Regions from separate parts of the Paeniglutamicibacter sp. GQ140 genome, predicted to be linked through region 2. Evidence: riboswitches for the same ligand, from Rfam matches in the RefSeq annotation. Region 2 holds a riboswitch; each other region holds the start of a gene.
The links. Region 2 has a riboswitch for S-adenosylmethionine ahead of AC6CHY_RS10290 (acyl-CoA dehydrogenase family protein). Riboswitches for the same ligand answer to the same signal wherever they lie in the genome.
Positions count from the first base shown of each region.

Region 1: another riboswitch for S-adenosylmethionine. It lies ahead of AC6CHY_RS09705 (hypothetical protein); the one in region 2 lies ahead of AC6CHY_RS10290 (acyl-CoA dehydrogenase family protein).
Region 3: another riboswitch for S-adenosylmethionine. It lies ahead of AC6CHY_RS09650 (hypothetical protein); the one in region 2 lies ahead of AC6CHY_RS10290 (acyl-CoA dehydrogenase family protein).
Region 4: another riboswitch for S-adenosylmethionine. It lies ahead of AC6CHY_RS05360 (bifunctional o-acetylhomoserine/o-acetylserine sulfhydrylase); the one in region 2 lies ahead of AC6CHY_RS10290 (acyl-CoA dehydrogenase family protein).

Region 1 covers NZ_JCAXDW010000005.1:279,488-286,829, reverse strand. The annotation lists gene AC6CHY_RS09725 (amino acid ABC transporter permease) at 1-195, shown strand, start outside; gene AC6CHY_RS09720 (amino acid ABC transporter ATP-binding protein) at 192-959, shown strand; gene AC6CHY_RS09715 (histidinol-phosphate transaminase) at 978-2,129, shown strand; gene AC6CHY_RS09710 (PDR/VanB family oxidoreductase) at 2,126-3,133, shown strand; gene AC6CHY_RS09705 (hypothetical protein) at 3,153-3,437, opposite strand; SAM riboswitch class IV at 3,460-3,589, opposite strand; gene AC6CHY_RS09700 (zinc-dependent alcohol dehydrogenase family protein) at 3,821-4,876, shown strand; gene AC6CHY_RS09695 (hypothetical protein) at 5,187-5,777, shown strand; gene AC6CHY_RS09690 (bifunctional polysaccharide deacetylase/glycosyltransferase family 2 protein) at 5,831-7,342, shown strand, end outside.
Region 2 covers NZ_JCAXDW010000006.1:48,819-56,160, reverse strand. The annotation lists gene AC6CHY_RS10295 (LLM class flavin-dependent oxidoreductase) at 1-1,351, opposite strand, end outside; gene AC6CHY_RS10290 (acyl-CoA dehydrogenase family protein) at 1,428-2,765, opposite strand; SAM riboswitch class I at 2,772-2,868, opposite strand; SAM riboswitch class I at 3,292-3,380, shown strand; gene AC6CHY_RS10285 (ABC transporter ATP-binding protein) at 3,385-4,197, shown strand; gene AC6CHY_RS10280 (aliphatic sulfonate ABC transporter substrate-binding protein) at 4,290-5,309, shown strand; gene AC6CHY_RS10275 (ABC transporter permease) at 5,309-6,130, shown strand; gene acs (acetate--CoA ligase) at 6,237-7,342, shown strand, end outside.
Region 3 covers NZ_JCAXDW010000005.1:264,835-272,176, forward strand. The annotation lists gene AC6CHY_RS09640 (sodium:solute symporter family protein) at 2-1,528, shown strand; gene AC6CHY_RS09645 (DinB family protein) at 1,659-2,237, shown strand; SAM riboswitch class IV at 2,250-2,359, shown strand; gene AC6CHY_RS09650 (hypothetical protein) at 2,379-2,651, shown strand; gene AC6CHY_RS09655 (VIT1/CCC1 transporter family protein) at 2,893-3,996, shown strand; gene AC6CHY_RS09660 (HNH endonuclease) at 4,195-5,598, shown strand; gene AC6CHY_RS09665 (ROK family protein) at 5,701-6,663, opposite strand; gene AC6CHY_RS09670 (LOG family protein) at 6,660-7,342, opposite strand, start outside.
Region 4 covers NZ_JCAXDW010000003.1:104,697-112,038, reverse strand. The annotation lists gene AC6CHY_RS05380 (alpha/beta hydrolase) at 1-171, opposite strand, end outside; gene AC6CHY_RS05375 (SGNH/GDSL hydrolase family protein) at 264-1,124, shown strand; gene AC6CHY_RS05370 (SHOCT domain-containing protein) at 1,363-1,707, shown strand; gene metX (homoserine O-acetyltransferase MetX) at 1,770-2,930, opposite strand; gene AC6CHY_RS05360 (bifunctional o-acetylhomoserine/o-acetylserine sulfhydrylase) at 2,945-4,288, opposite strand; SAM riboswitch class IV at 4,363-4,478, opposite strand; gene AC6CHY_RS05355 (VOC family protein) at 4,646-5,290, shown strand; gene AC6CHY_RS05350 (hypothetical protein) at 5,358-5,606, opposite strand; gene AC6CHY_RS05345 (hypothetical protein) at 5,715-6,062, opposite strand; gene AC6CHY_RS05340 (CPBP family intramembrane glutamic endopeptidase) at 6,144-6,956, opposite strand; gene AC6CHY_RS05335 (phosphotransferase family protein) at 7,020-7,342, shown strand, end outside.

The sequences.
Region 1 (7,342 bases), on a different contig from region 2:
GTGGCGGCCATCTGGTACCTGGCGGTCACCGCGGTGCTCTCCGTCGGCCAGTACTTCGTCGAACGCCACTTTGAACGCGGCTTCACGCCCATCAAGGGCAAGAAGCCAGCGGCGCCCGCGGCCTCGGCGACCGGCCCCGTCACGGGGCCGACCCCAGCGCCAAGCATCGAGCCGGAATTGGAGCCGAGCAAATGAACGAACCAGTCCTGCGCGCCCACAATGTGCGCAAGTCCTTCGGCCACCTGGAAATCCTCAAGGGCATCACCCTGGAGGTGCAGGCCGGACAGGTCGCCTGCCTGCTGGGGCCCTCCGGCTCGGGAAAAAGCACGTTCCTGCGGTGCATCAACCACCTGGAAAAAATCAGCGACGGGGAAATGTGGGTCCACGGGGATCGCATTGGATATCGCCGTGCGGGGAACAAGTTGCACGAACTGAAGGAAAACGAAACGGCCAAGCAGCGTGCGTCCGTCGGCATGGTCTTCCAGCAATTCAACCTGTTCCCGCACCGGACCGCCCTGGAGAACGTGATCGAGGGACCGACAATCGTGCAGCGCAAATCCCGGGCCAAGGCCATGGCCGAGGGCATGGAACTGCTGGACCGGGTGGGATTGGCCGACAAGTACCAGCACTACCCCTCGCAGCTTTCCGGGGGCCAGCAGCAACGCGTGGCCATTGCCCGGGCCCTGGCCCTGAAGCCGAAGCTCATGCTCTTCGACGAGCCGACCTCCGCGCTCGACCCGGAGCTGGTGGGGGAGGTGCTGGAGGTCATGACCTCCCTGGCGGCCTCGGGGATGACCATGATCGTGGTGACCCACGAAATGGGCTTCGCCAAGGAAGTAGGGGACGTCGTCCACTTCATGGCGGACGGGCAGCTGGTCGAGTCCGGCAGCCCCCGACAGGTCCTTGAAGACCCCCGCGAACCCCGAACCCAGGCCTTCCTGTCCAAGGTCCTGGCCTAGAAGCGAAGGAAAGACCCGATGTCCAACGAGCAATCCGGCGCCGGCGAGGCGACGCCCCGGCCGCGCGACCTGGTGGAGATGCTGCCGGGTTATTCGCGCTCGCCGGCCGCCGGAAAGGCGCGGTGGGTGGCCTCCTCCAACGAATCCTGGATGTCGCCCTCGCCCGCCGCCCTTGCGGCCATGGCGGACAGCGTGCAACGCTCCAACCGCTATCCGAGCCTGGCCGGGGACCGGTTGGTGGCCGCGCTGGCCGACACCCTGGGACTATCCGAAACCCAGGTTGCGGTGGGGGCAGGGTCCCTGGCCCTGCTGGGCCAGGTCCTCGCGGCTTTCGCGGGCCCGGGCGACGAGGTGCTGTACGCCTGGCGCAGCTATGAGGCGTATCCGATCCTGGTCACGCTGGCAGGGGCCAGGAGCGTCGAGGTGCCGCTGGATGCGGCCCATCGCCACGACACGGCGGCCATGCGCCGGGCCATCACCGAACGCACCACGGTGGTGCTGCTGTGCAATCCCAACAACCCCACCGGAACGGTGCTGGCGATCGGCGAGGTCGAATCCTTTCTCGCGGGGGTTCCGGGCCACGTACTCGTGGTGCTCGACGAGGCCTACGTCGAGTTCTCCGGATCCAGTGGGGACACCGTGCCGCTGCTGACCAAGCACCCCAACCTGGTGATCCTGCGGACCTTCTCCAAGGCCCATGCACTGGCCGGGGCGCGGGCCGGATACCTGCTGGGGCCGGAGGACGTCGTCCGGGCCATCCGCAAGGTGGCTCCGCCCTTCGGGCTCAGTGCGGTGGCAGAGGCCGGCGCCGTGGCGGCCCTCGCCGACACCGACTACCTGCTCGGCACCGTGGCCGCGGTGTCGGGGGAACGCGAATTCCTGCACCGGGAACTGGAGGCCCTCGGCCTGCGCGTCCCCGACAGCGGGGGCAACTTCCTCTGGATCCCGGAAAACGGGCGGCGGGCCGCGGACATCGAACGCGCGTGCGCAGCACACGGGGTGTCGGTCCGTGCCTTTGGCGGCGAAGGGGTGCGGGTGACCATCGGCCCGCGCCAGGCCTCGCTGGCGGTCCTGGCCGCGCTGGACGAGCCGGCAACGGCACGGTGCGCGGAAACATGGCAGGCAGTACCCACCACATACCCACACCACAGCACTGGAGGTGCATCGTGATCAGCACAAGTGAAAAGCATGCCATCGGGGAACCGGGGCCAGTCATCCGGATGGCCGAGGACGGATACTTCGTCGTGGACGTGGTGGACATCAAGCGGGAATCGGAGTCGGTGCTCTCCCTGGGCATTGCCCGCCCCGACGGGCTCGCGCTGCCGGACTGGAGTCCGGGATCGCACATCGACGTCCTGCTTCCCAACGGTCTGCTGCGCCAGTATTCCCTGTGCTCCGCCCCCGGGGACCGGCACTGGCGATTGGGGGTGTTGCGGGAACCCGCCGGCCGCGGCGGATCCGCCTACGTCCACGACCAGCTGAGGCCCGGCGCGCAGCTGCGGGTCAGGAGCCCGCGCAACAACTTCGTGCTCGGGCCGGCGCCCGAATACATGTTCATCGCCGGCGGCATCGGCATCACGCCCATCCTGCCCATGCTGCGCGCGGCCGAGGTCTCCGGGGCAGCATGGCGGCTGCTCTACCTGGGGCGCAGCCGTGGTTCCATGGCATTCCTCGGCGAACTGGCGCACTACGGGGACAAGGTCCACGTGCACGCCGACGACGAATCCGGGCTCTATCCCCTGGCCGAGCTGCTCGGTGACCCGGAGGCGGGATTCCACGCCTATGTGTGCGGCCCCGGACCGCTGCTGGACTACATCGCCACGCTCACCTCCGGCTGGCGGGACCCCGCGCGGTTCCACTTCGAACGCTTTGTCGCCGACCCTGCCGCAAGCGCGCCGGCCGCGGGGGACCACGAATTCACGGTGGAAACCACCGGCGGCCTCCAGGCACGGGTGCCGGTGGGCACCAGCATCCTGGCCGCCCTGGAGGACGTCGGGGTGCAGGTGCTGAACTCCTGCCGGGAGGGAATCTGCGGGACCTGCGAGACCCCGGTGGTCTCGGGGGAGATCGACCACCGCGATTCGCTGCTCAGCGAGGAGGAGCGGGATGCCGGAGACACCATGATGATCTGCGTGTCGCGCTGCAAGGGCGGGCGCCTGGTGCTGGATATCTAGCGCCTGCGCCCCCGGGGCATCAGGCGCGCAGGCGGAAGAACGAGCTTCCGACAAGCTCGTGCGCACCGGGGAGCAGTGCCACCAGCAGCTCGGGGTTGAACTGGACCTCGACGGGGCCGCGGCCCGCCAGTGCCGCCGAGAGCTTGTGCGGGGCGAGTGCCTCAAGCACCCACTCGTCGGGACCGGCCCCCACGTGCAGCAGGTCGGTCTCGGGGTCGAGGTCAAGCCAGGCAGTGATCCAGTCGCCGGTGAAGCGCGGCAGCGGATTCCTGGTGGGGGATGAGTCCAGGGTGGGGCTGTACATGATGTGCACACGTCCTTGAAGATCGTTGTCCTTGCCCCTGCGTGCGGGATGCGCGCCAAGGCCGCTTCGTCATCCGAACCACCCGCCGTGCAACTATGGGGTTGGTGCCTGGTCAGTCGGAGCTTTGCGCAGTGCAACCAGATCTCGTGAAGCTGTCTCCAGCCTACGGCGGGGCGGGGACGGTTGGCCACCGCGGGGCTGCGGGGAGCAACAAACCGTCATCTGCGACGGCCAGTGACCCCGCCCTCCCGAGGCGGGCCCGCAGCACCGCCGTCACCGGTTCCTGCCGGGTGATGCAGTGGATGCCGCCGCCGCGGGCCAAGAGCCCGCTGGCATAGGCTGGAAGCGACACCCGCCAGCCCCCACACCCTGCGGAGGAACACATGCGCGCCACCCTGATCCACGGACCGCGGGACATCCGCGTCGAGGACTGCCCCGAGCCGACCTTGCGTGCCGACACCGACGCCATCGTGCGCGTCAGCGCCGCCTGCGTCTGCGGCTCCGACCTCTGGCCGTACCGCGGCGTCAGCCCCACGCCCAGGCCCCGGCGCATCGGGCACGAATTCATCGGCCGCATCGAGGCGGTTGGCCCGAGGGTCTCGACCCTGGCTGTGGGCGACTTCGTGGTGGCCCCGTGGGCCAACAGCTGCGGCACCTGCCCGCCGTGCCGCGACGGCGTGCAGGTCGCCTGCGAACACCGGGCGCACTGGGGCGGGGCCGACGAGAACGGCCTGCCCGTCGACGGCGGGCAGGGCGAGGCGGTGCGGGTCCCCAACGCCGACGGCACGCTCGTCGCTGTCCCCGGGGTGGCCGAGCCCGACGAAGCCCTGTCCAAGTCGCTGCTGGCACTCTCGGACGTCATGGGCACCGGGCACCACGCCGCGCTGGGTGCGCGGGTTGCGCCCGGCCGGAGTGTGGTCGTGGTCGGCGACGGGGCAGTGGGATTGTGCGGGGTGCTCGCCGCCAAGCGGCTGGGCGCCACGCGCATCATCGCCATGTCCCGGCACGCCGACCGTGCGGCCCTGGCCCGGGACTTCGGGGCCACCGATGTGGTCGCCGAGCGCGGGGCCGATGCCGCAGCCAAGGTGCGCGAACTGCTCGGGGGAGTGCTGGCGGACTCGGTGCTCGAATGCGTGGGCACCGCCGAGTCCATGGACCAGGCATTGCGCTGCACCCGACCCGGCGGGTCGCTGGGCTTTGTGGGCGTCCCGCACGGCGATGACCCGCTGCCGATCTCCGTGCTCTTCGCGAAGAACATCTCGGTGGCCGGAGGCGCGGCCAGCACCCGGGCGTACCTGCCCGAACTGCTTGCCGACGTGTTGGCCGGCAGCATCAACCCGGGACTGGTCTTCGATGCCGTCATGGGGCTGGAGCAGGCGCCGGAGGCCTATGCGGCGATGGACGAGCGGCGCGCGATCAAGGTCATGCTCGTGCCCTAGCGGCGTTCTTGCCGGCGGTGGCGCGACGCCCCGGGGGCTGAACTGCAGCCGGGCATTCCGGCGTCGTAGGTGCCCCTGCGCCGGGTCCGGCCCTTGCGCTATGCTCGTTGTGAAGCGGCGCGGCCGATCCGTTGACATTTTCTCCTGGGGCGACGTCGAGACGAAGGCAACTGGCGGGCAGTCGTCGAACGGCTTCGCAGCGACTTCCGGGCTATGGCTGCAACGCCGTTGTTGCAAGTCTCACGAATGCGAGTCTTGTCATCGTGATCATTTTGTGACATTTGCGGCGATGTACTAGCGTTGGGCATCGATGCCAGCTTTTACTGAAAATCATGTCCTAGGATCGTCCAGCGCCACCAATGAACCCGTATTCGTCGACCCGTCGGGTAGGCGCCTGCAGCGGGCCAAAAAGGTCGGCGTCGTGGTCATCGGGCTGATGTTCCTGTATGTGCTGTTGCTCTTGTTCTCGTTCCTTGGCGGTTCCACGAACGCGGCACCGCACCTGCCCAAGTCGGCCAAGTCCGGGGCGGATTCGACGGTTTCGGAGCCAACGACAAGTCCGCGCCCGACCCCGTCGCCGACACCGACGCGTCAAGAGGCGGCAGCGGCGATGGCGACAGGCAGTGCCGAGACCACTACCGCAGCCGAGGCCACGACTGCGTCCGGGAGCACCGCCGCGACCAAGGGCACCGCGGCGGCCGAGACCACGGCAAGCACCGCGGATCCCAGCCCCACTGCCGCCACGCAGGCCGCGCCGAGCACCGATTCCGCGAACGCCACCCCGAGCCCCAGCGAATCGGCGGCCCCCGCCACCGGCGAAACGGCCCCGGGCAAAAGTGCAACCGCTCCGGGCCGTGGCGAGACCGGACCGGGCAAGCCGACCCGGCCGTCCCGCCCGTGAGCCCTGGACGCAGGTCCGCCCGCACCGGTGGCATCGGGGCGCACTGGATTCTGATGGTGACCGTCGTGCTGACGCTGGGACTGTCAATGGCGGTCCAGGGGTACATGAACCACCTCTCCGGCATCGACGAGCCCCGGGGGCAAGTGAGTCGTGCCACCGGAGGCGTCCCCGGGGCCGTTGCCGAGGGTGGCCCGGTTGTGGACCCCCGTGGCGACGGCGTCCGCACGGCGACCCCGTCCGACCACACCGTGGCCTTGACGTTCGACGATGGGCCGGACCCGGTATGGACGCCACGGATCCTGGATGTCCTGCGTGAACACGGGGTCCACGCCACCTTCTTCGTTACCGGATCCTCGGCGATCAAGCACCCCGAGATTGTCCGGCGCATGGCCGCCGAGGGCCATGAGATCGGCATCCAGACACTCACGCACACCGACCTGTCCGCTGCGCCCTCGTGGCGGCTCCAGCTCGAGACCAGGGGTGCCCAAAAGGTCGTGGCGGGGATCACGGGGAACTCGCCGTCCTTGCTGCGACCGCCGCACACGTCCACCAACGCAACCACCACCGACGGCCAGTGGTCGGCCATGGACGCCGCCGCGGACCAGGGATTCCTCACGGTCCTGAATACCGTCAACAGCGGCGACTGGCGTCGCCCTGGCGCGGAGGTGATCACTGGCCTCTTGCTGCAGCCTGGGGTGCAGGGGCAGGTGGTCCTGATGCACGACGGTGGCGGAAACCGGTCCCAAACCGTCGACGCCCTGTCCGCCGCACTGGAGCGCCAGGAAAAATCCGGCATCAGCTTCACCTCGGTCGGTGACTCCATCGGCATTGACAGCACGCGGAAAGCGTCGGTCGGCGATGCGATCCTGGGCAAGGCCTTCGTCTGGGGGATTCGGCTCACCGACGCCGTGGTCGCTGCAATCTCGTGGGGTCTCGTGGCCGCCGGGATCGTGACGCTCCTGCGGGCCGTGCTGGTGATGGTCGTCGCCGCAAGGCACAGCCGCGCCGTGCGCAAAAGCCGCGAGGCCGAGCGCAATCGCGGCTGGTTCGAACCGCCGCTTCGCGTCGAGGTGACCGAACCGGTCAGCGTGATCGTCCCCGCATACAACGAATCGGCCGGGATCGAGGCGGCCGTGAGGTCGATCGCCGCGTCGACCCATCCGGTCCAGGTCATCGTGGTCGATGACGGATCCACGGACGGCACCGCCGACATCGTCGAGGCGCTGGAATTGCCGAACGTCCAGGTCATCCGCAAGGAGAACGGCGGGAAGCCCTCGGCACTGAACGCCGGCATCGCCGCGGCCCACCACGAACTGGTGGTGATGGTCGACGGCGACACCGTCTTCGAGCTCGACACCGTCCACGTCCTTATCCAGCGCTTCGCCGATCCGCGGGTTGGCGCGATCTCGGGCAACACCAAGATCGCCAACCGCGGAGGCATCCTCGGCGCCTGGCAGCACATCGAATATGTCGTCGGGTTCAACCTTGACCGCCGCCTGTTCGACGTCGCCGAATGCATGCCCACGGTTCCCGGCGCGATCGGCGCTTTCCGCCGCGAGGCCCTG
Region 2 (7,342 bases):
GGACGCGGTCGCCCTTGCCGAAGAGCTTGTTGCGCAGCGTGCCCTCGACGTATTCGGTCGGGTAGGCGCCGCGTGCCTGCAGCTCGGGAACGATGAACTCCACGATGTCCTCAAAGGTGCCCGGGGTGATGGCGTAGGCCAGGTTGAACCCGTCCACGTCGGTGTCCTCGACCCACTCGATGAGCTTGTCGGCGACCTCGGTCGGCGAGCCGACGGTGATCGGTCCGAAGCCGCCAACGCCCACCCACTCGGCCAGCTGGCGGATCGTCCACGGGTTGCCCGAATCGCCGCTGGCCTGCTGGAACATCGACACGGTGGACTGGATGGCGTTGGACTTCACGTTGTCGCCGATAACGTCGTCCGGGCCGTAGGTCGACAGGTCCACGCCCATCCAGCCGGAGATCAGCGCAAGGGCGCCGTCGATGTCGGCGTAGGACTTGTAGTCCTCGAACTTGGCCTGCGCGGCGGCGGAATCCACGTCCGTGATGATGGTCTGCATGGTGTAGATGCGCACGTCGTGGCGTCCACGGCCGGCCGCCTCGGCGGCGTCGCGGATCTTGGTGACCGTGGCCTTGAGCATGTCCTTGGTGGGGCAAGTGACGAAGACTGCCTCGGCATTTGCCGCGGCGAACTGCATGCCGCGCGAGGAGGTTCCGGCCTGGAAGATCACCGGGGTGCGCTGCGGGCTGGGCTCGGTGATGGCGATGCCCGGGACCTTGAAGTACTTGCCCTCATGGTTGATCTCGTGGACCTTGGCCGGGTCGGTGAAGACACCGCGCTCGGCGTCGCGAACCACGGCGTCTTCTTCCCAGGAACCCTCGAGCAGCTTGTACACGACCTCGAGGTATTCGTCGGCGTGGTTGTAGCGCTCGTCGTGCTCAAGCTGGTCTTCCTGGCCCATGTTCCGGGCGGCGGAGGGCAGGTAGCCGGTCACGACGTTCCAGCCGATGCGGCCCTTGGTCAGGTGGTCAAGGGTCGCCAGGCGGCGGGAGAAAGGGTACGGGTGTTCGTAGGAGGTGCTGGCGGTGACGCCGAAGCCGAGGTTCTCGGTCACGGCGGCCATCGCGGAGACAAGCATGAGCGGGTCGTTGACCGGGACCTGGGCGCCGGTGCGCAGCGGCACCTCGTTGGAGCCGCCGAAGACGTCGTAGGTGCCCAGCACGTCGGCGATGAAGATGCCGTCGAACTTGCCCTTTTCCAGGGTCTTGGCCAGGTTGGTCCAGTAGGATAGGTCCTTGTAGCTGGCGGACTGGTCCTTGGGGTGCTTCCACAGTCCCGGGGACTGGTGTCCGACGCAGTTCATGTCGAAGGCGTTGAAGCGGATCTGGCGTGGGGCGGGAGTCGTGCTCATGTTTATCCTTCGCGAGGTGTTGGGAGTTGCGGATCCGGTGTTGTGCGGATCAAGTTGATGTGGGGCTCGTGTTGTTCTACGGGATGCCGGTTCCCTGGGTGGCACCCACGTCGCCGATGGCGTTGAGCTGCTGGGGCGCCGTGCCGTTGACCTCGTAGTCGCCGATGATGCGAGACTTGTAGATCGCGGGGTTGTGGGTGGCAACGGTGCGCGCGTTGCGCCAGTGCCGGTCCAGGTTGCATCCCTTGGCGGTTGCCGAGGCACCCAGTCCGTCAAAGAGCTTGGTCGCCGCGGAGAGCACCAGCGGCTGGACGACCGCCTGGGCCCTGTCCGCGGCGAGTTCACACACCGCGAACCGCTCGGCCGGGCTGAGCGATACATCGGCCAGCGCGACCTCGATCTCCGCCACGGCGGCCAGGACGATGGAGTCGACCGCGAATGCGGTGCCGGAGACCTCGCCGACCAATTGCAGTACCTGGGGTTCTTCGCGCACCGGAACACCGGTCCCGGTGCTGAAGCTTCGGGTGCGGGCCTGGACCGAGGAGCGCATGTCGTTGAGCACGGCGCGCGTGATTCCCGCCTGGACCCCGAGTAGCACCAATTGGAAGATGGCGGATTCCGGGTCGTTGACCTGCTGCTCGTCGGGAAGGATCGTGTCCACCGGGACATTCTCGAACGTGGTTGAGCCGGTGCCGGTGAGCTGCTGCCCGAATCCGTCCCAGTCGTCAAGGATCTTGACGCCGGAATGCTGCGTGGAAACCACGGCGATCTGCCTGCCGGCACGGGCGGGGTGCGCCACGGCGACTGCCACCCAGTCCGCGTAGATCGTGCCGGTGCAATAGTATTTTTCGCCATTGAGGATCCAGCGCTCGCCCTGCTTGGCAATGGTCGTGTTCAGGGTGCCCAGCCGGTTTCCGCCGCGCTCGGTGTAGGCGTTGCCGATAATTTGCCCGGCAACGATGCGCTCGACCCAGCGGTGGCGCAAGGCATCGTCTTCCAGCTGCAACACGGATTCGACGAAGCCGATGTGCGAGCGCCACAGATGTGCCACCTGGGAATCGGCTTCTGCCAGTTCGATGAGCAGGCGGAACAAGTCGGACACGCTGGCACCGTAGCCGCCCTCGGCGACGGGGATGCGCAGCGCCCCGAACCGCACCCGGTTCAGCCAGCCAACCGGTTCGAAGGGCAGGGTCCGGTTGGCGTCGCGCTCACTGGCCCCGGAGGCGATCCTGGCGAAGACCGGGCGGAAGATCGCGGCCAACTCGTCATAGTGCCCATTACGGGGAACGCCCGGAGTGAGCTTGAGCAGGTGCCGGGCCGGGGTGTCGCCGGTAAATGCGTCGAGGTTGACGGCACCAAAGATGTTGGGGTCCGCTTCGACAGCGTGTGCATGTGCAAAGGAATCGACAGCCATGAATTCTCTCCATCGGTTCTGGCGTGAGCACCTACCGCCCAATTAAGGGGAGGGGTTGCTGCGGCGTCATGGAGCCAGATCTCTCGGCCGCTCTGGATGGTTGTTGGTCATATTTCTACACGCCTCGGCGAAGCGGTGACAACCCGCTTCGTCACAATTGACGGTTGCGTCACAGGGCAAAACGGGATTCGCTGCCCGCCGGGGCAGGGGCGAAGCACCGGCGCACCGGCATTCCACCAGCCATTCGTTCGACGACGGTGGGCGCACGGTTGGAGGCCGCGGAACCAAATGACCCACACGACCCTTGGCAAGCATGTGCGCGAGATCCCGGGGTCCACACGGACGATCCCCGGACCGGATCCGATTGCCCGAAACCTCCAAAGCACCACAAGTTGAATGATCGAAAGTCCCGTAGATTTCCGTAGATAATTCGACGCATGGTCATTAAATTCCACCCCGTCGAACATTCGGTCACATTACGGCGGGCTTGCTCCTGTGACGCCGCATCGACTTTGATGGTGGTCATAACCCATCCCGAGCGGCCGAGAGATCTGGCTCTATGACGCCGCAGCAACCACCTCGTCGAGGCCGGTGCTACCGCCAGTCCGATGGAGAGATCATGACTTCCACGCTTGACCACCCGACGTTTGTCGCACCGACAAGTGTTTCCAGCAACGCGCTTCGCGTGACATTCCAGGGCGTTGGCCGCAGCTTCGGCGGTCGCGAGGTGCTGCACGATGTCGACCTCGAGGTCACCCCGGGAGAAGTCGTGGCAATCCTCGGCCCAAGCGGCTGCGGCAAGTCCACATTGCTCCGATCCGTGTCCGGGCTGGACCAGCCATCCGCCGGGCAGGTCCTGATCGACGGCACCGCTGTCAACGGACTGGACACCCGCTGTGCGGTGGCGTTCCAGGAGCCACGCCTGCTGCCATGGAAATCCGTGACCAACAACGTTTCCTTGGGCCTTCCGGCGGGCACCGACCGCACCACCGGTGCGGCACGCATCGCAGAGCTGCTCGAACTCGTGGAACTCGATGCCTACAGCGATTTGCGCCCGAGGGAAATCTCCGGCGGCATGGCCCAGCGCGTCTCGCTCGCCCGGGCCCTGGCCCGACGCCCCGGCGTCCTGCTCCTGGACGAACCGTTCGGCGCCCTGGATGCATTGACCCGCTTGAAGATGCAGGATCTCCTGCTGGACATCCACAGCGCGTACCCGACCACGGTCTTGCTGGTCACCCACGACGTTGACGAGGCACTGCAGTTAGCCGACCGCATCGTCGTATTGGGACGCCCGGACGGCGCAACAGCCGCAACCGTCACCCAGCTCCTCACGGTCCCGGGGTCACGTCCGCGAAACCGCAACGATGAAAGCCTCGGCCGAATGCGCAGCTCACTTCTTGCATCGCTCGGCGTTGACGCACACCGCCACTAAACCGGCACCCAAGCACCGTCACTTCACACCACTCGCATCTTCTGAACGAGCGTCCTTCTTGTCGTGCGTTCACCCATTCAAGGAATTCACCCATGAACCGAAACCTTTTCTCACGCCGCACTCTCATTGCCACCTCCGCGCTGGTTGCCGCCACCGCGTTGCTGACCGGTTGCGCCGGCGAGGGCTCGGGCGCTGCGGAAGCCACGACCCTCAACATCGACTTCGCCACCTACAACCCGTTGTCCCTGGTGCTCAAGGAAAAGGGATGGCTGGAAGCCTCGCTGAAGGAACAGGGCGTCACCGTCAACTGGGTGCAGTCGGCCGGTTCGAACAAGGCCAACGAAGCGCTTCGCGCGGGGGCAATCGACGTGGGATCCACCGCGGGTTCCGCCGCCCTGCTGGCCCGGTCCAACGGTTCCCCGATCAAGACCATCGACATCTACTCGCAACCGGAATGGGCCGCCCTGGTTGTTGCCAAGGACTCACCCATCAAGGACGTGAGCGAACTCAAGGGCAAATCGGTCGCCGCCACCAAGGGTACCGACCCCTACTTCTTCTTGCTGCAGGCCCTGGAGCAGGCAGGTCTCGGCCCGGATGACGTGACCGTGGAGAACCTCCAGCACGCCGATGGCCGCGCCGCCCTGGAAAACGGTTCCGTGGATGCCTGGAGTGGATTGGACCCGATCATGGCCGGCGCGGAGGAGAACGGCGCCAGCTTGATCTACCGCAACCTGGATTTCAACACCTACGGTGCCTTGAACGCCAACGAATCCTTCCTGGCGGAGTCCCCGGAAATCGCCCAGGTCGTGGTGGACTCCTACGAAAAGGCCCGCGAATGGGCCGCCAAGAACCAGAAGGAAACCGCGACAATCCTGGCCGACGTGGCAGGGCTGGAAGCACCGGTTGCCGACAAGGTGATCCTCGAGCGTTCCAATCTTGATGTCTCCGCGGTGCCCGGCCAAAAGTTGGTCGACGTCCTGACGGTCGTGGGACCGATCTTTGTCGAGACCGGCGATGTCACCAGCCAGGCCAAGGTCGACACGGCTCTTGATTCCCTCATCGATGATTCCTTCGCCAAAAAGGCCGACGCTTCGAAGGTCAAGGGTTCGTAATGTCTGCCGATTTTTCCCTCAACACCAAGGAAACGACGCCAGCCAGTGCAAGCGGGCCCCGGATCCCGGGCTCGACACTGGGCCGCATCGGGCTCGGCGCACTGGTGCCGCTGCTTGTCCTCGTGCTGTGGCAGAGCGCCACCTCCCTCGGCTGGGTCACCTCCGCACAGCTCCCATCCCCCACGTCGGTGTACTCGGCCGCAGTGGACCTGATCGGGCGCGGGGAACTTGGCACGCACATCGGCATCTCCACCCAACGCGTCCTGGTGGGCTTCGCCATTGGCGCGGTGCTTGGGCTTGGATTTGGCGCCTTGGTTGGACTGTCGCGGCTCGCCGACGCATTGCTGGGCCCCACCATTGGAGCCATTCGTGCGGTGCCGTCGCTGGCCTGGGTTCCCCTGCTGATCTTGTGGATGAAGATCGGTGAAGATTCGAAAATCACGCTGATTGCCATCGGCGCCTTCTTCCCGGTGTTCACCACCGTGTACCTGGCGCTACGCCATGTGGACAAGAACCTCATCGAGGCCGGACGTGCCTTTGGCCTCAAGGGGATCAAGTTGCTGACCACCATCCAGCTGCCTGCCGTGGTTCCTGCCATATTTTCCGGCCTCCGGCTCGCCCTGGCACAGGCTTGGCTTTTCCTGGTGGCTGCGGAACTGATCGCATCTTCCATGGGGCTTGGCTTCCTGCTCACCGATTCACAGAACAACGGCCGGATCGACAGACTGATTCTGGCAATCATCCTGCTGGCAGTGATCGGCAAGGCCACCGATGCACTGGTGGGCCTGGCTGAACGCTGGGCAGTCAGGCGCTGGGCCTAAGGGCAACCAACCACCCGTTTCGAGCGGCCCAGATTTCTGGCGTCACGACGCCGCAACAAGCACCTCCCCGAGACCGGTGCTACTGCCAGGAGCAATGGAGAAAACAATGACTGAAACCCTGCACCCCGTCACGACTGACATCGCCAACGAAGCCTCCCTGACCGAAGCCGAACGGCTCGCATTCTGGGACGCCGCCGCGCGGCGCCTGAGCTGGTCCGAGGACTGGCACACCATCCACACCAGCACCGGTGTCGACCAGGCGGCCAGGCGCGGCCCCGAACTGCGCTGGTTCGAGGGCGGCAAGCTCAATGCCGCCTACAACTGCGTTGACCGGCACGTAGAGGCCGGCCGCGGAGACAAGGTTGCCCTGCACTTCGAGGGCGAGCCCGGGGACAGGACCACCGTCACCTACCAGGACCTGCAGGACCGTGTATCCCGGGCCGCCAATGCGCTGGAGGCACTCGGCATTGGCAAGGGCGACCGCGTGGTCATCTACCTGCCGGTGCTCATCGAAACCATCGTCATCACCCTGGCCTGCGCGCGCATCGGCGCGGTTCATTCGCTGGTCTTCGGCGGCTTCTCCGCCGAGGCGCTGAAGTTCCGTGTCGAGGACACCGGCGCCAAGCTCCTGGTCACCACCGACGGCCAGTTCCGCCGCGGCACCTCGGTCCCGGTCAAGGCGCACGCCGACGAGGCCGTTTCCGGGGACAACGCGATCGAGCACGTGCTGGTCATCAACCGGACCGGGCACACCGACATCAACTGGGTCGAGGGCCGGGACGTGTGGTGGCACGAGACTGTCGACACCGCGAGCACCGAACACGCCCCGGAGGCCTTCGACGCCGAGACCCCGCTGTTCATCATGTACACCTCCGGCACCACCGGGCAGCCCAAGGGCCTGGTCCACACCACCGGCGGCTACCTGACGCAGGCCTCCTGGAGCCACGAGTTCCTCTTCTCCCACCCGGATCCGGCCAAGCGCGAGGACGATGTCCACTGGTGCACGGCCGACCTGGCCTGGGTCACCGCGCACACCTATGAGATCTACGGGCCGCTGTCCAACGGCGTCACCCAGGTCATCTACGAGGGCGTGCCCAACGCCCCGCACCCGGGCCGCCACTTCGAGATCATCGCGCGCTACGGGGTCACGAGCTACTACACCGCGCCCACCCTGGTGCGCTCGCTGATGGGTTGGTTCCCCGAGGGGATCCC
Region 3 (7,342 bases), on a different contig from region 2:
CATGGAATTCATCAATGGCACGATCGTCGCCGCCTACTTGGCGGCCATGCTCATCTTCGGCTGGTGGGGAAAATCGCGCACCAAGAACAGCAGCGACTACCTCGTGGCAGGCAGGCGCCTCGGCCCGTTCCTGTACACGGGCACGATGGCGGCGGTCGTCCTGGGCGGGGCATCCACCGTGGGCGGCGTCGGCCTGGGCTACAAGTTCGGAATCTCCGGCATGTGGCTGGTCGTGGCAATCGGCGCCGGCGTCATCCTGCTCTCGCTGCTCTTTGCCCCGACCCTGCAGCGCCTGAAGATCTTCACCGTCTCGCAGATGCTCACCCTGCGCTACGGCAGCAAGTCGGCGACGAACACCTCCGGCATCGTCATGCTCGCCTACACGCTGATGCTCTGCGCCACCTCCACCAGCGCCTATGCGACGATCTTCGTGGTCCTCTTCGGCTGGGAACGCTGGATGGCCATCGCCATCGGCGGGGTCATCGTGGTCATCTACTCCACCATCGGCGGCATGTGGTCGATCACCCTGGCCGACCAGGTCCAGTTCGTCATCAAGACCGTGGGCATCTTCTTCCTGATGCTGCCCTTCGCGCTGAACGCCGCCGGGGGCATGTCCGGGATCCGCGAACGCGTCGGGGCCGAGTTCTTCAGCTTCACCGGCATCGGCGTGCAGACGATCATCACCTACTTCGTGGTCTACACCCTGGGCCTGCTCATCGGCCAGGACATCTGGCAGCGCGTCTTCACCGCCAAGACGCCGAAGGTGGCCCGCTGGGGCGGCACCACCGCCGGCATCTACTGCGTGCTCTACGGGGCCGCCGGCGCCATCATCGGCATGGCCGCCAAGGTCGCCCTGCCGGACATCATCGGCGCGGACACCAACAAGGACGTGGTCTACGCGGAGGTCGCCACGCAGCTGCTGCCCGTCGCCGTCGGCGGTCTGGTGCTGGCGGCCGCTGTCGCAGCCATGATGTCCACCGCCTCCGGCGCGCTGATTGCCGCTGCAACCGTAGCCCGCACCGACGTCACCCCGTTCGTGGCCAGCTGGTTCGGCAAGCAGCTGCACGTCAACACCAACGAGAACCCCGAGCACGACGTGCGCGCCAACCGCATCTGGGTGCTGCTGCTGGGAGTGGTCACAATCGTGCTGGCCATCATGGTTTCCGACGTGGTCGCGGCGCTGACCATCGCCTATGACATCCTGGTGGGCGGCCTGCTGGTGGCCATCATCGGCGGTCTGGTCTGGAAGCGCGGGAACGGGCTGGGGGCCGCCGCCTCGATGGCCGCCGGCTCCATCGTCACCCTGGGCACCATGATCGTCCTGGAAATCCAGGCCGAAGAGCGCTTCGATGGCATCTACGCCAACGAGCCGATCTACTTCGGGCTGATTGCCTCGGCGCTGACCTTCGTCGTCGTCTCCCTGCTCACGCGTCCCACCAACCCGGCGGTCATCACCCGCTGGAATGCGCGGGTCGCCGGCCAGGCGGACGCCGAGGGCGCGGACCTCACCGAGGTTGCCGGACGCTAGCACCGGACCCTGACCCCGGAAAATCCCGGTTGAGGGAGCCCGTCCCCGCGCACCATGCGCGGCGACGGGCTCCCCTTTTGCCACGGTTCCCCCTTCCCAGCCATGCCCCGGCGCTCCTAGGGTGGGTACCATGGACGATCTCAAGGACCACCTCTCCACGTACCTGAACCACACCCGCGAAGCCATGCTCTGGAAGGTCGAGGGACTCAGCGACAGGGAAATGACCCGCCCCATGGTCGGCTCCGGCACCAATATCCTGGGCCTCATCCAGCACCTGGCCTCGGTCGAGTACGGCTACTTCGTCGAATGCCTCGGATTCACGGTTGACGACGAACGCTACGACGCGCTGATGGCCGACCCCGAGGCCAGCGCCGACATGTGGGTTCCCGGCGACGTCCCGTGCTCCGAGATCCTCGCCTTCTACCGCCGGGCCATCGACGCGGCAAACCACAACATTGCCGCCTTGCCCCTGGATGCCCCGGCCACGATTCCCTGGTGGAAGCCGGAAAAGCGCGACACGACCCTCGGTCGCCTGCTGCTGCACATGAACGTGGAGACCGCACGCCACGCGGGGCATGCAGACATCCTGCGCGAGCTCATTGACGGCTCCACCGGAATGCGCCAAGAGAACACGAACATACCGCCCTACGATCCTGCGGGCTGGACCCAATTGCACGAAAACATCCTGCGGGCCTCCGAATCGCGGTAATGTAGTTCCCAGCTTCACGAGACGCGTCGGCAAGCTCCGACTAAGACGCGCACCAACCCCAGGTTCATGGGTGGTTCGGATGAAGAAGCGGCCGTGGCCACAAGGCGCGGCAAGAGCTGACGAAAGGTCTTCGACCCCGCCATGGCACGTTCCATTCCCGTGTTGCCCCTGCTCGATGTCCACCGCTCGGTCGTTGAACTGCGCCTCGCGGGTTGCTGGCACAGCTACCACGTTGCCGACGCCCCCGCGCTGGCCGCGGCGCTGGCCAACGCCGCCGGTTCCACGCGCTGGGACCCTGCCGCCGGCCAGCTGTCGGTGCGGATCCCCCGGGCAGGCAACCCCGCTGGCCAGGCCCTGGTTTTTAGTCTCAGCGAATTCTCCCTTGCCCTTCCGGACGCTACACTCGTGGGTTGAAGGGGAGTAGTTCCCAAACCCGCCCACCCGGCGGGAAAGCGGTGCGTCGACATACTGGTTACAACGCGGTAACCCGGCAAACCACCTGCGGCAACGGGCATTCCCGTCCGGCCCCAGGCGAACGAGACCTTCGGTCCACACATTGGTGGCCCGAGGCTCAACGCACCCAAAAAGCATTCATGCCGGGCCTCCCCATCACACGGTCCCGCGGGGCCGTGAACGCCCACATGAGGATGAGAGCATGACGCAAACAGCGCCAACCCCCACTCCCGCCCAGATCAAACGCTGGCGCCAGTACCTGGCTGACGAAATCGCCGAGGGCGCGGTCTACCGCGAACTTGCCAACAAGCGCCAGGGCGAGGAACGCGCGGTCCTGCTGGGACTTGCCGCCGCCGAAACCCGCCACGAGGAACACTGGCGCTCGCTGCTGGGCGAGCACGCCGGGAAGCGGACCCGGCCCTCGATCCGGCGCACCATGCTCCGTTTCCTGGCCCGCCACTTCGGCTCGGTCTTCGTCCTGGCCCTGGCCCAGCGCGCCGAGGGAAACTCCCCCTACGCCGCGGACACCGACGCCAGCCGCCAAATGGCCGCCGACGAGCTCGTCCACGAAGAGGTCGTCCGCGGCCTGGCCACCCGCGGCCGCAACCGGCTCTCGGGCAACTTCCGTGCCGCCGTCTTCGGCGCGAACGACGGTCTGGTGTCCAACCTGGCCCTGGTCATGGGCATCGGAGCGACCGGCGTCGCCACCTCCATGGTGCTCTTCTCCGGCATCGCCGGCCTACTCGCGGGCGCCCTGTCGATGGCCGCCGGCGAATACGTCTCGGTCCGGTCGCAGCGCGAACTGCTCTCGGCGTCGAAGCCCACCCAGGTGACCCTTTCCGCCGCCCCGGACCTGGACCTGGATGCCAACGAACTGGTGCTGGTCTACAAGGCCCGCGGCATGAGCGACGAGGATGCGGCGCACCGTGCGGCCGAGCGCATGGGCATCTACTCCTGCGACTGCAACGCCTCGCTCTCCCTGCATCCCGAGCTCGAGCAGGAATCCGCCAAGGTCGAGCACGAGGAAATCGGCTCCGCCATGGGTGCCGCCTCCGCATCGTTCTGCTTCTTTGCCTCCGGTGCGGTGATCCCGATCCTGCCGTTCATCTTCGGCATGGGCGGCACGCCGGCGATCCTGCTCTCCGCCGCATTGGTCGGCCTGGCCCTGCTGGCAACCGGCGGCATCGTGGGCCTGCTTTCAGGCGCGTCCCCGGCCAAGCGCGGCCTGCGCCAGCTGGCCATCGGCCTGGGCGCCGCGGCGGTCACCTACGCCCTCGGCCTGCTCTTCGGCGGCTCCGTGGCCTGACGGTCCCACGACGGACTCAACGCCGGGTGCCGCCATTTCCCTGGATCCGGGATTCGGCGGCACCCTTTTGGCTTCCGGCGCCCGCGCGGGATGTTGTTTGCAGGTAAGGTCAGGCGCCCCTCGCAAGCAGTAGAACATATTTTCTATTTTTAAAGAAACTATGTTCCAATTGTCGGTGACCCGTTCTATAATGGAAGCATGGCAACGACGTCATCGAGCGGCATCCCTTCCGCCGGCACCTCTGGTGCCGGAAAGGACCTGGGCTACGATGCACTGCTGGCCGACGGGGCGGACATGGACGCACTGGTTGCCGAGCATCTTGCCCGCACCGGCACAGACGGAATCCTGTCCCTGGCCGCCGCGGTGAACGACGCCCCGGTGCTGACGGGTGTCCATGAGGCGGTGTCCGCCGTCGGCGCACTGGAAACCTTGAAATGCGCCGCCACGGCGAAACAGGCCGACCACAGCGTCGCCTACCAGGACTCCCTGATCGCCCATCGACAGTGCACAGGCGTCAGGGAGAAGAACCCGGCCTGGGGATCCAGCGGGGACGTCGCCCTGGCGATGCACCTGTCCCCGCACAGCGGGTCCAAACGCACCAGCGACTTCCGGATCCTCGCCGAAGACCTGCCACTCTCCCATCAGGGGCTGCGCCAGGGCATCATGACCTGGGACCAGGCACGCGTGGTTGTCAGCGGCACCCGGAACCTCAAGATCGAAAACCGGAGAATGATCGATGAGCTGTTGTGGGAGGACACCCACACGTGCTTCCAGTCCGGGACCGCGGCCCTGCGTGAAATGGTCAATTACTGGGCTCTCGTCCTCGAACCGGAAACTGCCGAGCAAGAGGAAGCGGACGCCACCGAAAAGCGATACGCCAGCGGCTACCGGGTGAATGAAAACACCGTGAGGATCATTGGCGAGTTCCCCCTGGACCAAGGCGTTCCGATCCTGCAGGTCCTCAGCCGCGAAACCGGTCGTCCCCGAAAGCCCGGGGACGACCGCACCAACGCGCAGGTCGCGGCAGACACCGTCTTCGAGGCGATTACCGACACCAAGGCCACCGGTTCCCGGCCGGTGGAGCTGCTGCTGATGATGGACGCAGAGAGCCTCACCGGCGACGGCGACGAACCGGCGCTGATCCCGGGCCACGGATACATCAGCGCCACCAAGGCCAGGTCACTGGTGGCTGGCGATCCGGAGCACCCCCTGGACACCTGGTGCCGGCGCTTCTACGCCGCCCCGGACACCGGCAAGCTGGTCGCCATGGACTCGGCGGCCCGCAACTTCGCCGGAAATCTCAAGCGCTTCATCACCTTCCGCGACCAACGCTGTCGCACCCCGCACTGCAACGGCCGCATCCAGGAACTCGACCACGTCGTGCAGGTGCACCGCAACGGCAAGACCACCGAGCTCAATGCCGCTGGTCGCTGTCGTACGTGCAACCAAACCAAGGAAGCACCCGGCTGGGACGAGGAACCATTGCCCGGACGGGGCCGCCATTCCTTCAGGATCACCACCCCCAGCGGCCACAGCTACACTTCCACGGCTCCGCCACCGCGGCCAACGACCGGCATGGGCCGGCCACTTCAGCGAAAATAGCCGCCCTCCGCAACGCGCGGAAAACCCACGCCCCACGCCACCGGGGATGCACCCACGCATCCCCGGAACGGCCCTGCGCCCATGGACGCGCGAGGCCACGAATCAGCCGGCGAGCGCCCCGCGGGCCAGGTCCGCGGCACCCACCAACCCTGCATCCGGCCCAAGCTCTGCGCGGGCCACCTGGGCAAAGGGCCGGTAGCCCCGCCCACTGAGGTTTTCGCGATACGTCGCCTCGGCCGTTTCCACCAGCAACGGAACCGCGGCACCCAGCCCGCCGCCGATGACGAAGATGCCCGGATCCAGCACCGCGGCCAGGTTGGCCATCCCCCGGCCCAGCCATTGGCCGGCTTCGATGAGCAACTCGCGGCAGGCCGGATCCCCGGCGGCGGCAAGGGTGGTGACAAGTTCACCAGTCACCAGGCGGGGGTCGTTCCCTGCCGCCTCGCGAAGTGCATGGGCCACCGGCGAGTGCACTGCCATGAGGCTCCTTCCCTCGCGTGCCAGCGCATTGCCCGACGCGTACTGTTCCCAGCATCCGCGGTTGCCGCAGGCGCAGCGCTGTCCGCCGGGCACGATGATCTGGTGGCCGAATTCGGCCGCGACCCCGAACCTTCCGCGCTGCAGTTTCCCGTCGATCACAATCGACCCGCCGATCCCAGTGCCGAGGGTCAGGCAGACCACATGCTGTTGTCCGCGGGCGGCACCAAAACGGTACTCGGCCCAGCCGGCGGCATCCGCGTCGTTGCTCAGCAGCACGGGCCTGCCGGTGGCTGCCTCGAGCTTCGCATGCAGCGGCTCGTTGCGCCACGCCAGGTGCGGGGAGAAAAGCACGGTGCGCCCGGCCGGGTCCAGCCAGCCGGCCGCCCCCACGCCCACCGCGGCCTCCGGATAGCCCGCGCCGAGTTCGGCGACCAGGGCGGCCACGGTGTCCAGGACCTCGTCCGGCTCGTGCCCGACGGTGGCATGCCTGGTGCGCCGGGATACCCTCCCGTGGCCGTCAACCAGTCCGGCGGCAATCTTGGTGCCGCCGATGTCGATGCCGATGGCAGGTTCCGCGGCACTCATGCAAGCCCCCGCACGCCGGAGATCGAGCCGTCGTTCAGCTCCACCAGGATGCGCACCGCCTCGGCCGCATCGTCGACCAGGAAGATCTTCTCCTCCATCGCCCGGCCCGCGGCCAACTCGGCAAGCAGCGGGTAGGCGGGCAGCGTCTTGGTCCAGTGTTCGACGCCGACCAGCACCATCGGGCTGATGCTGCCTGCGGCACCGTAGTAGTTTTCGCAGGCATCCTGGAAAATTTCCTGCACCGTCCCGGCGGCCCCGGGCAGGAACACCACTCCGCCCGAACACTTTTCCAGCAGCACGGATTCGCGGGTGGCGTTGGCAAAGAACTTGGCAATGTGGGTGGCGAACATGTTCGGCGGCTCGTGCCCGTAGAACCAGGTGGGGATCCCCAGGTTCGGCAGGCCCGCGGGCCAGCGTTCGCGCACGCGTGCGGCGGCGCGCGCCCAGTTGGTCACCGACGGGGCGAAGCCGGGCTCCGTCTCCAGAATTTTCAGCGCCTCGACCAGGTTTTGGGTGCTGCCCGCGCCCAGGTAGGCACCCAGGTTCGCGGCCTCCATGGCCCCGGGCCCGCCCCCGGTGGCCACGATGAATCCCGCGCCGGAGAGGGCATGGCCAAGCCGCGCGGCCCGCTCGTAGCCAGCGCTGCCGCGTTGCTGGGCGTGCCCGCCCATGACACCGA
Region 4 (7,342 bases), on a different contig from region 2:
CGGGGCCCGAACCGAGACAATCGTGAATTCCTCCGGCAGCATGGGGGCGAGCCCCATGAGGTCCTCTTCGTTGGAGAGGTAGCCGTGCAACAGCACCAGCAGCGGGGTGCCGGCCCGTTCGGATTCCGGGCGCGACCAAATGACAGTGGGGTTCCAACTTGTTTCACTCACCAGACCAGTCAAGCAGAAGTTTGCCGCATTCGGCGATCCGCCAAGTAACCTACGCTTAGGTAACTTACGTATTCTTTGATAAGAATATCTTCGTGAACAACGTCATTGAAACACCTTCCTTAGCTTCAAGCCCTCCGAGCATCGGAAGTCATCCGTGGCGTCGCTATGTCGCCATCGGGGATTCCTTCACGGAGGGCGTCGGCGATGACGACCCCCGCAGCCCCGGGAACTACCGCGGCTGGGCCGACCGGGTTGCCGAACAGCTCAGCCAGGGTGTCGATGATTTCGCCTATGCCAACCTTGCCATTCGGGGACGACTCATCACCCAGATATTTGACGAGCAGGCGGGGCCGGCCCTGGAGTTGAAGCCGGACCTCATCAGCCTGTGCGCCGGCGGCAACGACGTGATTCGCCCGGGCGGGGACCCTGATGCCATCGCCGACAAGCTCGACGCGCTCATGCGGGTACTGGCCACCTCAAATGCCACGATCCTGCTCTTCACCGGTCCCGACATCCGCGATACCCCGGTACTGGGCGGAATCCGGGGCAAGGTTGCCATCTACAACGAAAACGTGCGCACAATCGCTGCCCGTTACGATGCGGTGGTGGCGGACATGTGGTCGCTGCGAGAGCTGCACCAACCGCGCATGTGGGCCGATGACCGCCTGCATTTCTCACCCCTGGGCCACCACACCATCGCGGCAATGGCCCTGGATGCCCTGAACGTCCCGCACCAGCTGCAACAACTTGAACCAAGCGAGTCCGAGATCAAGAACTGGCGCGAGGCCCGCCGCGACGACTTGATCTGGGCACGCACGCACCTGGCCCCGTGGGTGCTGCGCCGCCTGCGCCATCAGTCCTCCGGTGACGGCATCTCGCCGAAGCGACCCCTCGCCATCCCTTTCACCGAGCAGCCGCCCAACGCGTCCCTGGGCAACGGTCCCGCGATCTGATCGGGCGGACCCCAGGTCCCGGCGAATGTCGGTGGCAGTCCCCCGGACATCACGAATGGAAAACGTTTGGTGGAATTCGTCTCGGTTTTTGCCGACGCGTGTTTGACTAGTGTCGAAAGCGAGATCACGACCCAGTTCGCCCCGGCATTCGACACCTTGAGGACGGCAAGCCATCAACGATTCAAGCACCATCACGATTGACGACCTTCCCCCCGAGGTCCTGGGACCCCAGGACTCCGTGGATTTCGGCTATGTCGAACCCGACCCGGATTTCCTGCCCGGCGGAATGGGCGGCGTTTTCGAGGCAATGCCCGTATTCATGGGTATCTTCGCGATTCTGTTTATCGGGATCGTGGCCTTCGTGATCTTCGTCTGGATACGAAACTACAAGGCCAGCAAGAACGCCGGGATGGACATCTTTACGCTGGAAACCGATCTGGCGACGCGTGCCGCCAATTCCCAAATGTTTGCTCCCCGGCAAACCCGCGAACAAAAGTTGGCCGAACTCGAAGGACTTCTGGCCCGGGGCGTCATCACCCGCGATGAGTACACCCAGGCGCGCCTGAAGATCCTGACCGACTAGGTCCGGCACACGAATGGCCCCGGCGGGGAAAGGATCCCCAAACCGGAGCCATGTCCGTTCAGCTACCCGGCGTCGGCCTGCAGTCCGGATTCCCGCGCGAAAATGTGTTCATCCAGGGCATCGCTGAGTTGCTCGATGTCGGTCAGGAAGCCGTCGTGGCCAATCGGCGACGTGATGTAGTGGACCTTGCCGGGAATCGGCAGCAACCCGGCAAGGCGCTCCGACTGCTCGGGCCAGTACAAGCGATCCGAGTCCACGGCGGCCACCAGGACATTCACATTTTCCAGTCGCGCCACGGCCGCTTCGATGGATCCATGGCCCCTGCCGATATCGTGGCTCATGAGCGCCTCGGTCAGCACCAAATAACTGTTGGCGTCGAAGCGGCCCACCAGCTTGCTGGCCTGGTGGTCCAGGTAGCTTTCCACCTGGTACCGGCCGCGGTCCAGCCCGGGGCTGGAGACCGGCAATTCGTCGCCTTGCGGCGCCCGCCCGAAACGGACGTCCAGTTCGGCCGCCGTGCGGTAGGTGATATGGGCAATGCGCCGGGCGATCCCCAGCCCCGCGGAGGGCACGAGTTCGTTCGCGTAGTAGTCGCCCCCGGCGAAATCAGGGTCCAGCCTGATCGCGGCCGTTTGCGCCTGGGCGAAGGCAATCTGCTCGGCCGACGATTCGGCCGAGGCGGCCACGACCACGCAATTCCTCACCCGCTCCGGGAACTCGATGGCCCACTCCAGTGCCCGTGCCCCACCCATGGATCCGCCCAGCACGGTGTGCCACGCGGCGATGCCCAGCTCGTCGGCCAGACGCGCCTCGAGACGCACCGAGTCCTTGATGGTGGTGAAGGGGAACCGCGATCCCCAGGGAACCCCGTCCGGGTCCAGGCTGGCCGGCCCGGTGCTTCCGGAGCAGCCGCCGACCATGTTCGCGGCAACCACGAAGTAGCGATCGGTGTCCACGGTCTTGCCGGGGCCGACGAAGCCGTCCCACCAGCCGGGCTCGGTCGAGGCCCCGCGCGCCACATGGCTGTCCCCGGTCAGGGCATGGGCAATGTAGATCGCGTTTGAGGCGTCGGCGTTCAGCGTTCCCCAGGTTTCGTAGCCCAGCACGATGTCCGGCAGCGTCGCGCCGGTTTCAAAGGTGTAGGCACCGGTGTGCAGGTGCCGCAGGATGCCGTCCGGGGCAAAGTCCAGCCCCGCGGCGGTTTCTGCGTCATATAGGACCACGTTTGTCTCCACACTCACAAGGTGCCCTGCAGCTCGACCTCGGCCGCGGCGGCCACGGCCTCGAAGCCCGCCTGCAGGTCGGCGATGATGTCCACGACGTTTTCGATGCCGACGCTCAACCGGACCAGGCCCGGGGAGACGCCCGCGGCGACCTGCTCCGCCTCGCTAAGCTGCGCATGGGTGGTGGAGGCGGGGTGGATGACCAGGGAGCGCACGTCCCCGAGGTTGGCCACGTGAGAGTGCAGCTCCAGCGCGTCGACGAAGCCCTGGCCGGCCGCGCTTCCGCCCGCAAGCTCGAAGGACACGATGGCCCCGATGCCGCGCGGCCCGTACTTGCGGCCCCGCTCGAACCACTGGCTGGACTCGAGCCCTGCATAAAGCACCCGCTCGACCTGCGGCCGGGCCTCAAGCCACTGGGCGACCTCCACCGCGTTGGCGACGTGGCGCTCCATGCGCAGCGAGAGGGTTTCGAGCCCCTGGGCAATCAGGAACGCGTTGAAGGGGGCAACGGCCGAGCCGAGGTCGCGCAGCAACTGCACGCGAGCCTTGAGCACGTAGGCGAGGTTGGCTCCCAGTGCCCCGTTGACGCCGAGGTCCCGGGCATAGACCAGCCCGTTGTAGGAATCGTCCGGGGTGTTGAAGCCCGGGAACCTTTCCGGGTCGGCGGCGAAGTCGAAATTGCCCGAATCCACGATGACCCCGGCGATCGCGGTGCCGTGCCCGCCAAGGTACTTGGTGGCCGAGTGGATCACGATGTCGGCGCCCCACTCGATGGGACGGATGAGGTACGGGGTGGCCAGGGTGTTGTCGACAATCAGCGGCACCCCGGACTCGTGTGCGATGGCGGAGACGGCCTCGATGTCGAGCACGTCCTGGCGCGGATTGGAGACCACCTCGCCGAAGAATGCCTTGGTGTTGGGCTTGACCGCCGCGCGCCAGCCGTCCAGGTCGTCGGGATCCGCCACGAACGTGACCTCGATGCCGAGCTTGCGCAGCGTGTGCTTGAGCAGGTTCTGCGTCCCGCCATACAGGCTGGGGCTGGCCACGATGTGGTCGCCGGCCTCGGCGAGGTTCAGGATGGCGAAGGTCGTCGCTGCCTGGCCCGAAGCCAGCAGCAGGGCCCCCACGCCACCCTCGAGGCTGGCAATGCGCTGCTCCACGGCGTCCTGCGTCGGGTTGCCGATACGCGTGTAGATGGGTTCCAGCTCGGCGAGGGCAAAGCGGGCGGCCGCGCTCTCGGCACTCGGGAACACAAACGAGCTGGTTTGGTAGATCGGCAGGGCGCGCGCGCCGGTTGCGGCGTCGGGTTCCTGACCCACATGGATCTGACGGGTTTCAAAGGACCAGTTGTTAGACATCTCTTCCCCTTCAAGGATTCGTAGGGGTATGCCCGAAACCGACTCCGGTTGTGGCCGTGTCTTGGCTGGGGGCAATCCCGCGCTTGTCCCACGTCGTTTTGACGCAGGGCCTGGTCTTCACCCGGGGCACCCCACCGCGGCGGAGGGTTGCCGTTCAGCAAGCCGGGGCCTTCTGCTGAAACTCATGACCTTGGCATTAAGTCTGGCCCAGCGCTTCATATGTTCGCAACCACGTCTCAAATTGTGACGATCCGAAGGGCAACCGCACTACCCCGCAGCCGTTTGAACCAAGCAACCACAAAGCAAGTTAGGCAATCCTAAGTCGAGAGCCAGATCACAAAGTGCCATGATAGGCACATGATGAGGTTGGACCATGTAACTTACGCTTGTGGACCCGACGGCCTCGCGGCAACTGCCGCTCGGATCGGCGAGGCCCTTGGACTCGAATCTGTAAAGGGCGGTGTACACCCACGTTTTGGTACGCGCAATGTCATCTTCCCGCTGAAGAATGGCCAGTACCTGGAAGTTGTCGAAGTCTTGAACCACCCGTCGTCGGACAAGGCGCCGTTTGGCCAGGCCGTTCGCGCCCGCTCCGAACTCGGTGGCGGCTGGATGGGCTGGTGCGTCGCGGTTGACGACTTGGCTCCGGCGGAAGAACGCCTGGGCCGGGGCTCGGTTCCGGGAAACCGCAAATTCCCGGATGGGCAGGAACTGACCTGGCGCCAGATCGGCATCAACGGCCTGATCGCCGATCCGCAGGTTCCTTACCTGTTGCGCTGGGACGACGGAACCGAGGAGCTACACCCGTCAAAGGCACTGGAACCAGTTGGCAAGATCTCCTCGATCAGCATTGCCGGCTCCAGCGAACGCGTTGCCGACTGGCTCGGACAGCCCGAGCAGTTGCCCGTTGGCGAGGTTGTCGTCGATTGGCAGGCTCCCAACGGGACACCGGGGATCCTTTCGGTGACCTTCGAAACGCCCAAGGGACAAATCACGCTGTAACCACGCAGCGCGGGGAACCACGATCAAGGTGGGGTTGGCCGGATGATCCGGCTAGCCCCACCTTGCCTCATTTCCGGTCGGTTCCGCCGGCAGCAGCTTGCAGCTCGTCCTTCAGGATTTCGAAGTGCTTCACCATGATGGATCCGATGGCCATGAACAGGCCGCCCACCAGCAAGGCCTGCTGAAGTCGGACTTCCATCCCGAAGACCAGTTCCTCAACCGGCAACATGGTGTCGTAGTACCACTTCCAGATCGGATTTCCGATCACGGCCATGCCCGCACCAACCAACGCGAGGATGAGGCCGAGTCGGAGCATGGTTTTCGAACTCAAGAGTTGGGGCATCGCTGCTTCTCGACTTTCCTGGGGTTTTCCGCATCTGGCCACCTGCCACCGGCCGACATTTCCGAGCCATGGTTCCGGTGGCTAATCCCGCGGCAGTCCTGACTCCGGCTGCTTCGTGCTTCTGACCGAGGCGACGGCCTCTTCCGCTGAGCGAACCACGAAGGATCCGGCCAGCAGGAACAGCCCGCCGAAGAAGGTGCCTTGCTGGATCACGGCGGCCAGCCCACCCACCAGGCCCGTGAGCGGGTGATTGAGGCCGCCGAGGTTGATCAGCCAGTTCAGGAGCGGTGAAACGATGATGTAGAAAACGGCTCCAAGAATGCCCAACACCAGACCAACACGGAACATTTTCTGTGAGCTCAGGGCCCGGGGCATATCCTGCTCCTTGGTTGACGGGTCCAGGCCCCGGCGCCGGAATTCGGTGCGCATTCCCGGTGGTCTGGTTTCCTTGAGCCTAGCAACGTACCCCAAAAGCACAAGTGTTCACGAACAAAGTGATCAAACCGTGTTTTATGAACCAAGACCGATGGCCGTGCCGACCAGCGCGTAACCTACGAACCCGGCGATATCCAACAATGCATGGGCGATCACCAGCGGCATGACCCTGCCCTTTTTCGAGTACACGTAGCCGAAGACCACGCCCATCGCGACGTTCCCGATGAAGGGACCGATCCCCTGATACAGGTGGTAGCTGCCCCGCAGCACGGCGCTGGCGAGGATGATTTGCCACTTGCCCCAGCCCAGGCGCCCGAGTCTCTCGAAGAGGTAGCCGACCACGATCACCTCTTCCAGGATGCCGTGGCGGATCGCGGAGAAGACCAGCACGGGGACCGTCCACCAATAGTCGTCCAGCGCCGCCGGCACGATGATCGTGGTCAACCCGAGGGCACGGCCCGCCGCGTAGACACCAAGCGTTCCGACGCCCATGGCCAGAAATAGGCCGGTTCCCCAGCCCAGGTCCCGAACCGGCCGCGCCAAGTCTAGGCCGAGCCGGGCAAAGGGGCTGCCCCCGGGAATCCTCCAGAGCAGGTAGAGCACCAGCATCACCGGCACCAGGGCGAAGAAGATGTCGAGCAGCTGGTAGGTCAGGTCGAAGTACTGGCGCTGGTTCAGCGAATTGTTCAGCGAAGTGGTCTGCGATCCCAGGGGCGCCCTGGTCATCTTGTCGATGAGGTTCACGATCGCGTAAATGCCCGATTGGCCCAGGGACAAGCCAAGGACGATGAGCAGCTCGATCTTCAATCCGCGGCGCGTCCCGGCTTCCGCCACCGTGCTTTCCAACGCTGCGCTGGATGCGGTGTTCCCCTGCGCTTCTGAGATCATGACGTCGATCCTACGTGTTGATCCTGTGTATCCGCACACCCGTTGGCCTGCAAGGATGGAGGGGTGAGACGAGATGCGCTGCCCCGCGAATACGAGTTGGCGAATGCCCTCTTTCCCGGACCGGACTGGAAGTCCGCGCACGTGGACGATGGCGGCCAGTTCCACCTGGTGCTGGTGGCCGAGGGCCAGGCGGTGATGCGCATGGGTCGCACCGCCGAGGCGTCCGCCCGGCTACAGCGGCGCGTGGACCTGATCCAGGCGCTGTCGGGTCTATTCAGTTTCCAGCTGCCCACCGCGCTGGGCCCGGTCTGGCACGGCGATGATTTCTCCGCGGTCATCCAGCGCTACATCCCGGGTGCTGCGCACCCGCCGCACACCGGTGACGC